4 regions of the Rhodococcus sp. NPDC057529 genome follow, and region 1 is predicted to be linked to each of the others. Evidence: riboswitches for the same ligand, from Rfam matches in the RefSeq annotation. Region 1 holds a riboswitch; each other region holds the start of a gene.

Region 1 (4,206 bases):
TTCTGATGAGCGGCCTCATCGCCGCGGCCACCGCCGCCACCGACAAACGGGCCGCGTTCCGGGCCGGACTCGCCTCGGGGACGATTCAACGGCTGCCCGGTGCGATCAACCCGCTGACCGCGAAACTGATCCAGCAGATCGGGTTCGAGGGCGCCTACGTCTCCGGCGGCGCGTTCTCCGCCGCCCTCGGCCTGCCCGACATCGGCCTGACCACCCTCACCGAGGTCGCTGCGCACAGCGCGCAGATCGCCCACATCACCGACCTGCCCGTCCTCGTCGACGCCGACACCGGATTCGGCGAACCGATGTCCGCGGCCCGCACCGTCACCGTGTTCGAGGACGCCGGGATCGCCGGATTGCACCTCGAGGATCAGGTCAACCCGAAACGGTGCGGGCACCTCGACGGCAAGGCCATCGTGCCCACCGAGGAGATGATCCGCCGGCTGCGGGCCGCGGTCACCGCGCGGCGGGACCCGGACTTCGTGATCTGCGCCCGCACCGACGCCGCCGGGATCGGTGACATGTCCGCCTCCGGCAGGGTCGGCATCGACGCGGCGATCGAGCGGGCCGAGGCGTACGCCGACGCCGGCGCCGACCTCATCTTCACCGAGGCCCTGCACACCGAGGAAGAATTCGCGAAGTTCCGGGCCGCGGTGGACATTCCGTTGCTGGCGAACATGACCGAATTCGGCAAATCCGAGTTGATCCCGGCGCAAACGCTGCAAGACATCGGCTACAACGCGGTGATCTATCCGGTCACCACCTTGCGGTTGGCGATGGGCGCCATCGAGGCCGGGCTACGTGAAATCCACGACAAGGGCACCCAGGAGGGGCTGCTCGGCCGGATGCAGACCCGGTCGCGCCTGTACGAGGTGCTCGAGTACGAGCGGTACAACGAGTTCGATTCCGGCGTCTTCAACTTCACACTCACGGGGAGCCAGTGATGACCGAAACCGCGATACCCACCATCTACAAGGGGCTGGCCGGTGTCGTCGTCGACACCACCGCCATCTCGAAGGTGGTGCCGGAGACCAATTCGCTGACCTACCGCGGCTACGCGGTGCAGGATCTGGCGGCGCATTGCAGCTTCGAGCAGGTCGCGTATCTGCTGTGGAACGGGGAACTGCCCACCGACGCGCAGCTGGCCCTGTTCACCCAGCGTGAGCGGGCCGCCCGCCGGGCCGACCGGTCGCTGCTGTCGCTGGTGACGAAGCTGCCGGAGAACTGCCACCCGATGGATGTGGTGCGCACCGCGATCAGCTACCTCGGCGCCGAGGACCCGGAAGAGGACGACAACACCCCTGGCGCCAACCGGGCCAAGGCGTTGCGGATGATGGCGGTGCTGCCGACCATCGTGGCCGCCGACCACCGTCGCCGCCGCGGCCTCGACCCGATCGCCCCGCACAGCCATCTGGGTTTCGCGGAGAATTTCCTGCACATGTGCTTCGGGGAGGTGCCGGCCCCGGAGTTGGTGACGGCGTTCGAGGTGTCGCTGATCCTCTACGCCGAGCACTCCTTCAACGCGTCCACGTTCGCCGCCCGGGTGGTGACGTCGACGCTCTCCGACATCTACAGCGCCGTCACCGCCGCCATCGGGGCGCTGAAGGGGCCACTGCACGGCGGCGCCAACGAGGCCGTCATGCATCACATGCTCGAGATCGGCGACCCCGCCCTCGCCGAGCAGTGGCTGCTCGGCAAGCTCGCCGCCAAAGACAAGGTGATGGGCTTCGGGCACCGCGTCTACAAGAACGGCGACTCCCGCGTTCCCACCATGAAGCAGGCCTTCCTCGACGTCGCCGCCCGCACCGACGGCGACAGGTGGGTGCAGATGTACGAAATCCTCGAGAAGACGATGAACGAGGCCACCGGCATCAAACCGAACCTCGACTTCCCCACGGGCCCCGCCTACTACCTGATGGGCTTCGACATCGAGGTGTTCACCCCGATCTTCGTGATGAGCCGCATCACCGGGTGGGCCGCCCACATCATCGAGCAGGGCCACTCGAACGCGCTGATCCGCCCACTGTCCGAGTACACCGGCGTCGCGCAGCGTGCCCTGATGCGCTTCGCGCCCGTGAGTACTTGTTAACCGCCGGCGGTTAACAAGTACTCACAGGGGCTATGGTGTCCGGGGCCGTCCGTACGGCCACGATCGGCGAGGGAACCCGGTGCGAATCCGGGACTGACGCGCAACGGTAACGGCCCCCGGGCCGGAGTCCGACTACTCACCGATCGAGTTGTGACGATCCTCGGCTCCGCGACTGGGCCCTGATGAAGGAGTTCGCTCTTCATGCGCACGTCTTGGCGGCACCTCGCTGCTCTCACCGCCGTCTCGGCCGTCCTGGTCTCGGCATGCTCGTCGTCCTCGTACGAACCGGCGCCCGGCAAGGCCTCGGAGTCCTCCGCCTACCCGATGACCCTGGAGAACTGCGGACACAGCGTCACCGTCGACGCACCACCGCAACGAGCGGTGTCGCTCAATCAGGGCTCGACCGAGATCCTGCTCTCCCTCGGCCTTGCGGACCGGATGGTCGGCACCGCCACCTGGACCGATCCCGTCCGCGACAACCTGGCCGCCGACAACGCGAAGGTTCCGCGGCTCGCCGACAACAAGCCGTCGTTCGAGGTGGTCCTCGACACCGAACCCGACTTCGTGTCGGCCTCGTTCGGCGGCACCCTCGGACCGGGCGGTGTCGCCGACCGGAATCAGTTCGACCAGTTGGGCGTTCCCAGCTACCTCTCGCCCACCGACTGCCAGGGCAAGACCGACGAGAGCGTCAACGCGGACGGGGCACGCACCGAACCACTGCGCATCGACACCGTCTACCAGGAGATCCGCGAACTCGCCGCCATCTTCGACGTCCGTGACCGCGGCGAGCAGTTCGTCGCGGAACTGCAGCAGCGGTTCGACGCCGCGTCGAGGGCGGTCGAGGCCTCCGGGGTATCGCTCGCGTACTGGTTCGCCGACACCAGCACCCCGTACATGGCGGGGTGCTGCGGATCCTCCGGCATCATCACCAACTCCGTCGGCGCCGAGAACATCTTCGCCGACACGACCAACGAATGGCCGCAAGTGAGCTGGGAGAGTGTCCTCGACCGCGACCCGACCGCTCTGGTCCTCGCGGACCTGAGTCGCCGCAGCATCGACGGCGACGCTCTCGACAGCAAGATCGCGTTCCTCGAATCGAATCCGGTCACCCAGCGGCTCACCGCCGTCCGCGACAAGAAGTACATCGTCGTCAACGGCGCCGACCTGAACCCGTCGATCCGCACCATCGACGGCGTCGAGAAGACGGCGGCCGCGCTGAAGCAGTGGGGACTGGCGAACTGACCGTGGTGGCCACACGGTTCGACTCCCGGCCGCTGCTCGGGGCATGCCTGCTCGGCGGGCTCGCCGTGCTGGCGGCGTCGATCGCCGTCGTCATCACGATCGGACCCGCCAGCCTGTCCGTCGGCGACGTCTACGCGGTCGTGTTCGAGCGCCTCGGATTCGGGAACGCCGACATCAGCCGCATCAAAGAGGGCATCGTCTGGGAACTGAGACTGCCCCGCACCCTCCTCGCCGCCGTCTGCGGCGCGGGACTCGCGCTGTGCGGGGCGATCATGCAGTCGCTGCTGCGCAATCCGCTCGCCGACCCGTTCGTGCTCGGTATCTCGTCGGGGGCGTCCACCGGGGCGGTGCTCGTCGCGGTCCTCGGTCTCGGCGCCGGGGCGGTGTCGCTGTCGGCGGGAGCGTTCGCGGGCGCGGTGATCTCGTTCGCCCTGGTGATGCTGCTCGCTGCCGGCGCGGGCGGCGGCACATCCCGGGTGGTGCTCGCGGGAGTGGCCGGGACGCAGCTGTTCTCCGCGTTGACGTCGTTCATCGTGATCTCCTCCGCGGACGCCGAACAGACCCGCGGGGTGCTGTTCTGGCTGCTCGGCTCGCTCTCCGGTGCCGATTGGGCCGACGTCACCCTGTGCGGGGCAATCACTCTCGTGGGACTGCTGGTGTGCCTGACCCAGTCGTCCGCGCTGGACGCGTTCACGTTCGGAAACACCGCGGCCGCCGCACTCGGGGTGTCTGTGCGATGGATCCGGATCCTCCTGCTGACCATCACCGCACTCGTCACCGCCGCCCTGGTGAGCGCCGCAGGCGCGATCGGGTTCGTCGGACTGGTCCTTCCGCACGCCGCACGGTTCCTCGTCGGACCCCGGCACAGCCGGCTG
Region 2 (4,206 bases), on a different contig from region 1:
TCAGCCCCGCGGACACTCTCGGTTCCTGGGTGCTCGCGCCGATCGTCCGGGCGAGTTCTCGCCTGCCCAGGTCGGCGCTGTCCGTTCCGTCGACGACGACGGCGCCCGCGGTCGGGGTGAGCGCTCGATAGCAGCAGCGCAGCGCCGTGGTCTTCCCGGAACCGTTGGGCCCGACCAGCGCCAGCACCTCACCGGGACGCACGGCGAGGTCGATGCCGTGCAGCACTTCCCGCGATCCGAGTTCGGCGCGGACCCGGTGCAGACTCAGCGCGGTCACCGCTCTGCCCTCCCGTACTGCCGGTACAGCATCCACACGAAGATCGGTGCTCCCACGAGGGCGGTGACGACGCCGACGGGGACCTCGATGCTCCGCGCGACCGACCGCGCGGCCGTGTCCGCCGCGACCATCGCGATCGCGCCGAGGAACGCGGCGACCGGCAGCAGCCTGACCGCGCGGGCCCCCACGACGTACCCGGCCAGATGCGGCACGAGCAGGCCGATGAAGCCGATGCCGCCCGCGACGGACACGGCCGCTCCGGCCAGCATCGACACCCCGAGCAACTGCACGACGCGGAAGCGCCGCACGTTCATCCCCAGGGCGGCGGCGCCGTCGTCTCCCGCCTGCAGCAGGTCGATACGGCTCGCACTCAGCATCATCGCCGCCCCGACCGTCGCGAGTGCGACGGCCGGGACGATCGCCGTCGACCAGCGTGAGTCGCCGAAACCGCCCGCCAGCCAGTGCATCACCGAACTCAGTTGGTGCTCGTCGGCGACGACCAGTATCGAGAACGTGATGAGAGCGGAGAACACCTGCGCCGACGCGACACCCACGAGGATGACGGCCGTCGGCTGCGGATAGCGGCCGCCGATCGCCAGCGACAGGAACAGCGGCACCATCGCGCCCAGGAACGCCGCGACGGGGACGGTGAACACGCCGAGCGCGCCCACCCCGAGCCCGAGCACCGTCACCACCACCACGCCGAAACCCGCCCCCGAGGACACGCCGAGCAGGTAGGGATCGGCCAGCGGATTGCGGGTCACCGCCTGCGCCACAGCGCCCGCGAGGGCGAGCGCGGCACCGACTGCCGCCGCGGTGAGCGCCCGCGGCAGCCGGGAGTCGAGCACGATCGATTCCCGGGCCTGCGACCACCAGGGCTCGAACGCCCCCGGGGCCACCCGGTGCGCGACGATCGCCCAGACGTCGCCGACGGGGATGCGGACGGAACCGAACGACACCGCGAGCGCGACGACGCACAGCGTCGCCAGGGCGAGCAGCGTCATCAGGCCCGTGAAACCGACGCGGGTCCGGGCCGGGTGTGTGGGCGACGCAGGTGGCGCCGCGCGTTCGGCGGTGACCGTCATCGGGCGCCGACGGCGTCCGGATGCAGCGCCCGCGCGATCGTCTCCACCGACCGCACCAGCCGCGGGCTCTCGAAGAAGTCGTCGAGCGGCACCACCACGATACGGCCGGCCTTCACGGCGGGCGTCGTCGACATGATCGGGTGCGACGTCAGGAAGTCGATCTTCGCCTGCGCACTCGTCGTGCCGTAGTCGAGGACGACGATCGCCTCCGGGGCGCGTTCACCGATGATCTCCCACGTGGACTTCGAATACGGCTTCTGCCCCTCGGCGAAGAGGTTGACCGCACCCGCGTGGTCCGCGATGAGCTGGCCGACTCCCACACCGCCGATCGTCAGAGGGACGTCCTCGCCGGAATCGTAGAAGAACGTCGGAACCGGGGTGGTGCCTGCGATCTCGTCCCGCACGGCCTGCAACCCGGACGTCACCCGGTCGGTGACGGCGCGCGCCTCGTCCGGGACGCCGAGGATCTCACCGAGCTGCGTGTAATCGCTGCGCAGCAGCCCGATGTCGGGAAAACCCTGCCCGCAGTACTCGGAGAACAGGAACGTCGGAATGCCCTGTTCGCCGAGGGATTCGCGCGAGCGCCCCTCCTTCTCGTCGAACGCGCTGCGCATGCCGCCGACCACCAGGTCGGGGTCGAGGTCCAGGATCTGTTCCCGGGTCGGGTATTCCTTCGCGAGTTTCGGGATCTTCGCGAAGGCCTCCGCGAACTCCGGCAGCGGGGTCGCGTCGCCGTACCCCGTGCCGACGATGCGATCAGCGGCCCCCATTTCGATCAGCACCTCGGTGACGTGATCGTTCATGCTGACGATGCGCTGCGGCGGGGCGTCGAACGTCTCCGTGCGATCGCAGTTGGTGACGGACACCGGTTCGGCGAAGGATTCGGCGGAAGCGGTCTGCCCCACGGACTCCCCGCGCGAACACCCGGCGACCACCAGCGCGGCCACGGCGAGGGTGACCAGACCGGTACTTCTGAACAACTGACCGTACATGTAAACCTCATTGCGGCTCAGAGCCACGAATGAGAAGCCGGCAGACGCCCACGTACAGGCGCGCCTGCGGGACTCCGCTTCGTAGACCACGACGAAAAGGATGTCGCACACCACACGCCGGGTAATCGGGCTCGCCACCGAAATGCTCTGGTGGCCTACCGTTGCGGGTCAGCGCCGGATTCGGACCGGCTTCCCCCGTGCGTGTGACTGCAAGTGCACCACCGAGTATGCACGATTTGCCGGGACCCGCGTCACACCCCCACCGGCAATCCCTCGATCCGCACTACAGTCGGCAGTCGCAGCCGACCGCCCCCGACCACCCGGAGTTGACGCATGACACGTTGGGCCTCGACCGTTGTTTCACGCAAATGGTGGGTCCTGACGCTCGCCGTGTTCGCCGTTCTGGTGAGCGGCGTGTGGGGCACCGGTGTGTTCGCGAAGCTCAGCTCCGGCGGATTCATCGACCCCGGTAGCGAATCCGCCGAGGTGGCGCGAATCGTCGAAGACAATCTGGGTCCGCAGACGCCGGACATCATCGCCATCTATACCGCACCCGACGGGAAGACCCTGGGTGACATCGGCCCCCAGGTCACCGCGAGTCTCGACCGGTTCGCCGCCGAGGTGCCGACGTATTCGGTGACGTCGTACTGGACGGCGGACGCGACGAGGAAGCACCTGATGGTGTCGGAGGACGGCACCAAGGCGTCGGCCGCGATCACCGTCGACCCGGATGCCGGGATCACCGCCGCCACGTTCAACGATCTGCTGCCGAAGCTCGAGGTGGAGGGCGTCGACACCGAGTTCGCGGGCAACTCGGTGGTGGGTGTGGCGTTCAACAACCGGCTGCAGCAGGACCTGGTGCTGGCCGAGGCGATCGCGCTGCCGATCACTCTCGTGTTGCTGGTCTTCATCTTCGGCGGACTGGTCGCCGCCGCCGTTCCGGTGTTCGTCGGGCTGCTCTCGATCTTCAGCGCCCTCGCGACGCTGCGCCTGCTGACCCTGTTCACCGACGTCAGTTCGTTCGCGATCAACGTGGCGTCCCTGCTCGGCCTGGGGCTCGCGATCGACTACGGCCTGTTCATCGTCGGCCGATTCCGCGAGGAACTCGAGTCCGGCGCCGACGTGGCCGAGGCGACCCGGCGCACCGTCCTGACCGCGGGTCGCACCGTGTTGTTCTCCGGTCTGCTTCTGGTGTGCGCGTTCTCGGGGATGCTGGTGTTTCCGCAGGACGTGATCAAGTCGCTCGGGTTCGGTGCGATGGCCGCGGTCGCGAGTGCGGCGCTGCTGTCCCTCACCGCGGTGCCCGCGCTGCTCGCGATCCTCGGTCACCGCATCAACGCGCTGAGCTGGCGCAAGGATGCGGCGCAACGCGGTGAGGTGCGCGCCCGCAAGTTCTGGGGCTCCGTCGTCACCTGGGTGATGCGTCGGCCGGTCGCCATCGCGGTCGGGATCGTCGCGGGTCTGATGGTCCTGGCGGCGCCTCTGCTCAGCGCGTCGCTCGGCGAGGTCACGTACACGGCGCTGCCCGAGAACGATCCCGCCCGTATCGCCACCGACACCCTCACCACCGAATTTCCCACCACCGGGAACGGCGCCACCCTCATCCTCCGGGGCGACGGTGTCGGCACCGCGCCGACCGCCGCCGACGGGGCCGCGGTGGCCCAGGCCGCCGGCCAGGTGCCGGGTATCGGCGCCGCCACCGTCGTCGCATCCAACGGCGAACTGGTGGCGGTGCAGGCCGTCTACTCCGAGGGAGTGACCACCGACGATCAGAGTGCGGCCGTGGACGGTCTCCGCGCCATCTCCGTCCCCGAGGGAACCGAACTGCTCGTCGGCGGCGGCCAGGCGACCG
Region 3 (4,206 bases), on a different contig from region 1:
CCGGCTTCTCCCCGAATCCGCGGGGCGGCTGCACCATCAGCACGAGGTTTCCGAACTGCATTGCGGCGATGACGATTTCACCGGCAGGGTCCTGCGACCGGTCGACGTACAGTTCGCCCGGCGCGGGTCCCCAGTGCTCCTCGACACCCTCGCGCAGTTCCGCGGGCAGCGCCGAGAACCATTCGCGGTAGCGGGCCGCGGAGATCCGGATCGGGTTGCCCTCCAGTTGCTCGGCGGTCAGCCAGTCCGGGTCCTGGCCGCCGGCGGCGATGAGGGCGTGGATCAGCGCGTCGCCGTCGCGGGCGGCGAGGCCGGGCACGGAATCCGGTCCGTCCGCGGGTCCCAGGTCGTAGCCGGCGGCCCGCATCTCGGTGAGCAACCGGATCGCGCTGGCCGGGGTGTCGAGACCGACGGCGTTGCCGATGCGGGCGTGTTTCGTCGGGTACGCCGACAGCATCAGGGCGATCCGGCGCTCGGGTGCGGGGATGTGCCGGAGCCGGGCGTGCCGGACGGCGATGCCCGCCACCCGGGAGGCGCGCTCGGCGTCGGGAACGTAGGTGGACAGGCCGTCGGCGTCGATCTCCTTGAACGAGAACGGCACCGTGATCAGCCGGCCGTCGAACTCGGGGACCGCGACCTGGGTGGCGACGTCGAGCGGGGACAGTCCGTCGTCGTTGGACTCCCACGACTCCCGGCTGCTGGTCAGGCACAGCCCCTGCAGGATCGGCACGTCCAGCGCGGCCAGCGCGGCGACGTCCCATGCCTCGTCGTCGCCGCCGGCCGAGACTCCGGCCGGCTTGGTGCCGCCGGCGGCGAGCACGGTGACCACCATCGCGTCCGCGCGGCGCAGCGTCTGCAGCAACTCCGGTTCGGCCGTGCGCAGCGACGCGCAGAAGATCGGCAGCGGGCTGCCACCTGCCGCCACGACGGCGTCGCACAGCGCCTCGATGTAGCGGGTGTTGCCGGCCAGGTGCTGGGCGCGGTAGTAGAGAACGGCGATGGTGGGGCGGTCCGGGTCGGCGTCGGGGGCGAACGGCGCGACCCCCCAGCTCGGCAGGTGTACCGGCGCCTCGAAACCGTGACCGGTCAGCAGCACGGTGTCGGACAGGAAGTGGTGCAGTTGGGCGAGGTTGTCGGCGCCGCCCTCGGCGAGATAGTTGTGTGCCTCCGCCGAGACCCCGGCCGGGACGGTCGAGCACTCCATGAGCTCCGCGTCGGGGGCGTGCTCGCCGCCGAGGACCACCACCGGAAGCCCGCCGGCCAGGACCGCGTCGAGGCCCTCTTCCCACGCCCGGCGGCCGCCGAGGATGCGCACCACGACCAGGTCGGCGCCGTCGAGCAGTCCCGGCAGATCCTCCTCGACCAGCAGCCGTGCCGGGTTGGCCCAGCGGTAGTCCGCCCCGCTGGCGCGGGCGCTGAGCAGGTCGGTGTCGGAGGTGGAGAGCAGCAGGATCACGTGTGGAGCCTTCCTGGGGGTGTCGCGCCCCGTGGCGGTGGTTCTGTGCGGAACCGGAGGTCGGAGGACGGCAGGTGAGGGTCTGGCTCGCCCACCGGTTTCGGCGAGCTCACAGTGGCGCGACCGCGCCGGATTCGCACCGGCTTCCTCTCCTGCTGTCGCAAGTGCTGGTGATGCTACCCGGGGCCGGACGTAACCTGGGACCATGGTCGACTCCCGTTCCCGCCCCGATGCATGCCCCGGCGCGTTGCAGGTCCACCAGGCGGCCGACGGTGCGCTCGCCCGGGTGCGCCTCCCCGGTGGCGTGCTGACGTCCTCCCAGTTGCAGACCCTCGCGGAGTCGGCTCGCGACCTCGGGAACGGCGAGATCGAACTGACCTCCCGCGGCAATGCGCAACTGCGGGCGGTCCGCGACCCGCTGGAGTTCGCCCGCCGCCTCGCCGGCGCGGGCCTGCTGCCGTCGGAAACGCACGAGCGGGTCCGGAACATCCTCGTCTCGCCGCTGACCGGCCGGATCGGTGGTCTCACGGACCTGCGTGATCTGGTCGGCGTGCTGGACCGGACGTTGTGCGCCGACTCCGCGTTGGCGGACCTGCCGGGCCGCACCCTGTTCACCCTCGACGACGGCCGGGGCGACGTCTCGGCGCTCGGCGGCGACTTCGGGGTCCACGCGGTCGGTGGGTCGGAGGTCGCGCTGATCCTCGCCGGTCGCGACAGCGGCGTCCGGATCCCGACGGCGGACGCGGTGTCGGTGCTCCTGAGCGCCGCCCGCGTCTTCCTGGAGCTGCGCGATCGGCACTGGCGGTTGTCGGAGATCGCGAACGGAGTCGAGCGGACCCTGTCGGCGTTGACGCTCGCACCGACCGCCGACCCGGTGCCCGGGTTCGACGAGCACCGGCCGCCGATCGGGTGGCTCGACCAGCCGGACGGCAACGTGACCCTCGGCGGCGGTCTCGCGTTCGGGGTGCTCGAGGCCCGGCTGGCGGAATTCCTCGCCGCCGTCGAGAAGCCGGTGATCGTCACGCCGTGGAAAACGGTGCTCCTGTGCGATCTGGACGAGTGGTCCGCCGAGCAGGTGGTCCGGGTCCTCGCCCCGATGGGCCTGATCTTCGACGAGAACTCCCCGTGGCTGAACGTCAGCGCCTGCACCGGGCAACCCGGGTGCGAGAAGGCGCTCGCCGATGTGCGGACCGATGCCCGGGGCGCCGTCGCGAACGGCGAACTCCCGGTGGAGGGCCGACAGCACTGGTCGGGCTGCGAGCGGTGCTGCGGCCGCCCCAAGGGCGACGTCGCCGACGTCGTCGCCACCGAGACGGGTTACCGGGTGGAGGAGCGGTGAACCCGCAGCCTCTATCGTGAGCGGATGATCGAGTACATCCGAGACGGCGCGGAGATCTACCGCCAGTCCTTCGCGACGATCCGCGCCGAGGCGGATCTCAGTGCCTTTCCCGAGGACGTCTCACAGGCCGTGGTCCGCATGATCCACGCGAGCGGTCAGGTCGATCTCGTGGACGACGTCGCGTTCACCCCCGGTGTCGTGAAGGCCGCCCGCGCGGCGCTGGCGGACGGCGCCCCCATCCTGTGCGACGCGCAGATGGTCGCTGCCGGCGTGACCCGCAAGCGTCTCCCGGCGGACAACGAGGTGATCTGCACCCTGCGCGACCCCCGGGTTCCGGTGCTGGCGGAGCAGATCGGGAACACCCGCTCGGCGGCGGCGCTCGAATTGTGGGGCAGCAAACTGGAGGGCGCCGTCGTCGCGATCGGCAACGCCCCCACGGCCCTGTTCTACCTGTTGGACATGATCGAATCCGGTGCGCCCCGGCCCGCCGCGATCGTGGGCGGCCCGGTCGGATTCATCGGTGCGGCGGAGTCGAAGGAAGCGTTGATCGAGCACCCGAGCGGACTCGACTATCTGGTGGTCCGCGGCCGCCGCGGTGGTAGTGCCATCACGGCTGCGGCGCTGAATGCGATTGCGAGCGAAGTCGAATGAGTTCCGAGGAGCGGTCGAGCGGCAAGCTGTGGGGCGTCGGCATCGGACCGGGCGACCCGGAACTGGTGACGGTCAAGGCTGCGCGGGTCATCGCCGAGGCCGACGTGGTGGCGTTCCACAGCGCCAGGCACGGCAAGAGCATCTCCCGTGCGGTCGCGGCGCCGTACCTGCGCGAGGGCCAGATCGAGGAGCACCTCGTCTACCCGGTCACCACCGAGACCGTCGATCACCCGGGCGGATACCAGGGGGCGATGGACGAGTTCTACGAGGAAGCGTCGCAGCGGCTCGCCGCGCACCTCGAGGCCGGCCGTTCGGTGGCGCTCCTCGCGGCGGGCGACCCGCTCTTCTACAGCTCCTACATGCACATGCACAAGAGGCTGGCGCAGCGCTTCGAAGCGGAGGTGATTCCCGGCGTGACGTCGATCAGCGCCGCCTCGGCCGCGCTGGCGATGCCGCTCGTCGAGGGCGAGGAAATCCTCACGGTCCTGCCCGGCACCCTGCCGCGCGCCGAGCTGACGCGGCGTCTGCGGGAGACCGACGCCGCCGCCATCCTGAAACTCGGACGCACCTACCCGGCGGTGCGGCAGGCGTTGAAGGATTCCGGTCGCATCGACGAGACGTGGTACGTCGAGCGGGCCAGCACGACCCGGCAGAAGATCGACCACGCGGACGACGTGTCCGACAGCGACGTCCCCTACTTCTCGATCGCCGTCGTGCCCAGTCCGTCGAACGCGCGCCGCGACGATGCGCCGCCGCAGGG
Region 4 (4,206 bases), on a different contig from region 1:
CGGACACAGCCGGCGCCGCACCGCGGTCCGAGGTGTCGTCCCGGCCGACCAGCACCGCCCGGACCGCGTCGACGAACCGTGGGGTCAGCCGGTCGAGTGACTCGAGCAACTCACCCACCGTGCGCGGCGGGAGCGCATTCCGGGCGACCAGCAGGTGTATACGCTCGAACACCGCTTCCGAGTCGAGATCGAGCTGATCGCAGAGGAATTCGTCGGGGTGGATCGCCTCGACGTCGTACGGGTCGAGTGCCGCCGGCGGGAAGTCCGTCAGGTTGGCGGTCACGATCAAGGCCGCACCGGACCGTACCGCCGCGGCCAGGACGTGCCGGTCCTTCGGATCGTTGGTCATCGCGGGGATCAACTCGCGGTACCCGCGTGACTCCTCCTCCGCGAACGGGAACGCCCTGCGCATCTGGTGGACCCGACGCGCCGCCTGCTCCGGCGACTTGCCGAACCTCTCCCCGGCCAGGTCGCGCTCCACCTCGTCGAGCAGGTCCGGCGTCCACACCGGCCGGAACAATTCGGCATCGGCCAGGGTCAGCAGCAGGTTGTTCAGGACCTGCGGGAGCAGGACGCACCCGTCGAGAACCACCCGAAAGGCAGCCATCGGTTGTCCTGCCCCTCGATCAGCGGGTCGAGACGAAGCCGTCAGCGGCGTCGCCGGGGTCCGGGGTTTCCTCCTGCGCCATCTCCTCGAACACCTGACCGCGTCGCGCACGCTCGTGTTGTCGGAATGCGAGCACGTCCGCCAACTCCACCCGCCGATGCCTGCCCGGCGACGAGTACGGAATCTTCCCGGCCTCCAGCAACCGCACCAGCGTCGGCCGGGTAATACCCAGCAGTTCCGCGGCCTCCTGCGTCGTCAGCACCGTCCGATGCGGCTCCACCGTCACCGCCTGCCCCCGGTCCAGAGCCGTGACCGCGTCGACGAGCAAACCCCGGACACTGTCCGGCAATGGCGCCGAACCCTCCGGGGTCGAGATCGTCACATCGTCCTGACCAGCGAGAAGATACTTCAACGCGGTGAGAATTTCGCGATCGTCGGAGCCCGGTGGCAACACCGTGTGGTTCATCAGAGCGGCCATACCTCAACGATAAAACGAAAAAAACGAACACACAATGTCCTCCGCAGCGGACGAGGCGGATCTCAGCCGAGCCCGTCGAGGAATTCCTCGACCACTTTCCGGTACTGCTCCGGCTGGTCGTCGTGGACGAGGTGCCCGGCCTGCGCGATGCGGACGTACTCGGCGCCGGGATGCCGCTCCGCCATGGTCCGCATCTGGCCGTCCGGGGTGATGGTGAACTCCCCCTCGATCAGCAGGGCCGGAACGGTGATCGACGCCCACTGGTCCCAGAAGTGCCTGTCGCCCCACTCCGCCGAGATGTCGCGGAACGTGTCGACGTCGCCGTGCAGGTACCAGCCGTCGGCGCGCTTCTCGAACGAATTCAGGAAGTACTGTCCGGCAACCGGACCGAAGAACTCGAACAGATCCTCCCGGGTCGCGAACGGTTGCGGCCAGTTCGAGATCATCGCCGCCCAGTCGTCGGCGGTGCGGCCGCGGAAGTCGGGGGCCATGTCTTCGAGGACGAGCGCCGACACCGTCTCCGGATGCTCGGCAGCCAGGCACCAGGCGTGCAGGGCGCCCATCGAATGGCCGATCACCACCCACGGCCCGGCGACGGGCGCGAGTGCCGTGGACAGGTCCGCGACGAACGCTTCCGTCGTCAACCGCGACGGCGCGGGCCTGCCGTGGCCTGCGGCGTCGAACGTGAAGACGTGGCCGTGCTCGCGCAGCCACGGCACGTGCCGTCCCCACGTCCGGGCACTGCCCATCAACCCGTGCAGCAGCAGAATCGGCTGTCCCGCCCCACCCTCGTCGTGCAACGCACTCTCACCCGCCACCACTCCGACGCTAGCGGAGTAACCTCGCCCGCATGGCAGTGGTGAAGATCAACGCAATCGAAATCCCCGAGGGTGCGGGCCCCGAACTCGAGAAGCGCTTCGCGGCGCGCGCGCACGCAGTGGAGAACTCTCCCGGCTTCCTCGGCTTCCAGCTCCTGCGTCCGGTGCAGGGCGAGAACCGCTACTTCGTCGTCACGCAGTGGGAGAGCGAAGAGGCATTCGCGGCGTGGCGCGACGGTCCGGCCCGGGAAGCACACGCGGGTGAGCGGAAGAAGCCGGTGGCATCCGGTGCGTCGCTGCTGGAGTTCGAGGTCGTACTCGACGTCGCGGCGGCGAACAAGAGCTGAGCGGCAGGGGCTGGCCGAGGATTGACACGACGGCCCGCCGGGTGCAAAAGTTCGCAGGACAATGCGATGGTTCGGCAGGAATCCGGTGCAATCCCGGAGCGGTCGCGCCACTGTAAATCGGAGTAGTCCCTCACGGGAACCACCTCGACAGCCAGATACTGCGGCCATCGCCTGGACCTAGGGGACGCGAAATCCCAGGAGGAACTATGGCACTCGCCTACGCACCCGGCTCGTCGGTCGACACGACCCGCCTCGCCGTCATCTCTTTCGCGATCGTTCTGTTCGCGATGCTCGCTCTCTACCTCGTGGGATTCGACCAGGGCGCGATCTCGCGCAGCGGCATGTACATGCATGAATTGATGCACGACGGCCGCCACCTCCTGGGTCTGCCATGCCACTGACCGATTCCTTCACGAAACTCCTCATCCGCGGCCTGCTGGCCGGCCTGATCGCAGGCATCCTGGCCGGTGGCGTCGCGTTCGTTCTCGGTGAGTCGCACATCGACGCGGCCATCGCGATCGAAGAATCGCACAGCGCCGCCGAACCCGAAGGCCACTCGCACGACGCCACCGCGGCGGAGGAACCGGCCGGGCACTCGCACGACGAGGAAGAGGCACTCGTCAGCCGCGACGGGCAGCGCTTCGGGCTGTTCCTCGCCACGTCCCTCGCGGGACTGGCACTGGGAGCGATCTTCGCCGTCGTCGCGAACTACGCGCGTCGGGTGACGACGCTGTCGGGACCGTTGCTCGGCCTGACCCTGGCCACCTTCGGCTGGCTGGCAATCGAGGCGGTGCCGTTCTTCAAGTACCCCGCCAACCCGCCCGCAGTCGGAGACCCCGAGACGATCAACCAGCGCACCTGGCTGTGGCTTGCCGCGGTCGCGCTGGGCCTGCTCGCCGTGGTGGCGTCCGTCTTCGCGGCGAAGGCCGTCGCCGCACAGGAGTTCCTGTCGGTGCGGATCGCGGCGCCGGTTGTCGCGTTCCTCGTGGTGGCGACCATCGGATATCTGGTGCTGCCCACGATCAACGAAGTGGGTGACGACTTCCCCGCGGTGCTGCTGTGGCAGTTCCGGCTGTCGTCCCTCGCGACGCAGGCCACGCTGTGGCTGGTTCTCGGACTCGTGTTCGCGTTCCTCACGGAGCGTGCCACCCGGGCCACCGCGCCCGCGCGGGCGAACGCCTCTGCCTGACCATGTGAGTGGCACCGTGTGCCGGAGCACACCGTGCCACTCACATGGGGTGGGCGTCCCAACGGGACGGGTCCGTCTCCAGAGCGGCCCGGTCCCAGCCACCCCGATCGGCGGCCGCGTCGTACGTGCTGTGCAGGAACTTCAGCAGAGCCGCGTCGGGATCGTCCGCGGTGCGGACGGTCTCGTACGGCAGCAGGAATTGCCGGAACTCCGCGCTGTAGAACGCCCCTTCGGGCCCGATCGGGTAGTCGGCGAAGCCGTCCGGTTCCGGATAGGCGTACGCGTAGAACGCACCTTCGACGCCACCGCCGGGCCAGAATCCGCAGCTGCTCAGCTCGTGTGAGTAGCCCTCGACCATCACCCAGTCTCCGCAGTTCGGCGCTCCGCCAGGGTGAGTCGGCGCGCTTCGACCGGAGAACCGGGTGCAGGCCAGGTCGAGCGCACCCCAGAAGAAGTGCACGGGACTGACCTTCCCGATGAAATGGGCACGGAATTCGTGCAGCACACGGTCCGCCTGCACGAGCTGCCGCCAGAACCGGTGCACCGACTCACCGTCGTACGAGCAGTGCTGCGTGTCCTCCGCGAACGGGACGGCCGTCACCACCTCGTTGGGCCTGGCCAGGATGGTCGTCGTGACGCCCAGTTCGGCCAGCGTGTCCATCGTTTCCGCATGGAAATCGGCCACCGACTTCGGTTCGAGCGCAATCGTCCCGGTGCCACCCGTGCTCGTGCGGATCACCAGCCGATGGTCTACGAAGTCGAATTCG

Evidence for each region. Region 1 has a riboswitch for cobalamin ahead of ACFU5V_RS24010 (ABC transporter substrate-binding protein). Riboswitches for the same ligand answer to the same signal wherever they lie in the genome.
Region 2: linked by a shared signal. The riboswitch ahead of ACFU5V_RS21645 (ABC transporter substrate-binding protein) and the one ahead of ACFU5V_RS24010 (ABC transporter substrate-binding protein) in region 1 are both predicted to bind cobalamin.
Region 3: linked by a shared signal. The riboswitch ahead of cobN (cobaltochelatase subunit CobN) and the one ahead of ACFU5V_RS24010 (ABC transporter substrate-binding protein) in region 1 are both predicted to bind cobalamin.
Region 4: linked by a shared signal. The riboswitch ahead of ACFU5V_RS00330 (CbtB domain-containing protein) and the one ahead of ACFU5V_RS24010 (ABC transporter substrate-binding protein) in region 1 are both predicted to bind cobalamin.

Annotation. Positions count from the first base shown of each region.
Region 1 is NZ_JBHVEY010000012.1:108,699-112,904, forward strand. Features, by position in the region: gene prpD (2-methylcitrate dehydratase PrpD) at 1-6, shown strand, start outside; gene prpB (methylisocitrate lyase) at 6-944, shown strand; gene ACFU5V_RS24005 (bifunctional 2-methylcitrate synthase/citrate synthase) at 944-2,089, shown strand; cobalamin riboswitch at 2,118-2,248, shown strand; gene ACFU5V_RS24010 (ABC transporter substrate-binding protein) at 2,291-3,331, shown strand; gene ACFU5V_RS24015 (FecCD family ABC transporter permease) at 3,364-4,206, shown strand, end outside.
Region 2 is NZ_JBHVEY010000010.1:250,931-255,136, reverse strand. Features, by position in the region: gene ACFU5V_RS21655 (ABC transporter ATP-binding protein) at 1-277, opposite strand, end outside; gene ACFU5V_RS21650 (FecCD family ABC transporter permease) at 274-1,362, opposite strand; gene ACFU5V_RS21645 (ABC transporter substrate-binding protein) at 1,359-2,354, opposite strand; cobalamin riboswitch at 2,453-2,595, opposite strand; gene ACFU5V_RS21640 (MMPL family transporter) at 2,688-4,206, shown strand, end outside.
Region 3 is NZ_JBHVEY010000005.1:396,070-400,275, forward strand. Features, by position in the region: gene cobN (cobaltochelatase subunit CobN) at 1-1,456, opposite strand, end outside; cobalamin riboswitch at 1,512-1,655, opposite strand; gene cobG (precorrin-3B synthase) at 1,662-2,795, shown strand; gene ACFU5V_RS12605 (precorrin-8X methylmutase) at 2,820-3,446, shown strand; gene ACFU5V_RS12610 (precorrin-2 C(20)-methyltransferase) at 3,443-4,206, shown strand, end outside.
Region 4 is NZ_JBHVEY010000001.1:61,731-65,936, reverse strand. Features, by position in the region: gene ACFU5V_RS00350 (PIN domain-containing protein) at 1-607, opposite strand, end outside; gene ACFU5V_RS00345 (helix-turn-helix domain-containing protein) at 627-1,085, opposite strand; gene ACFU5V_RS00340 (alpha/beta fold hydrolase) at 1,148-1,903, opposite strand; gene ACFU5V_RS00335 (antibiotic biosynthesis monooxygenase) at 1,936-2,250, shown strand; cobalamin riboswitch at 2,301-2,434, shown strand; gene ACFU5V_RS00330 (CbtB domain-containing protein) at 2,457-2,651, shown strand; gene ACFU5V_RS00325 (CbtA family protein) at 2,642-3,439, shown strand; gene ACFU5V_RS00320 (DUF5996 family protein) at 3,480-4,206, opposite strand, start outside.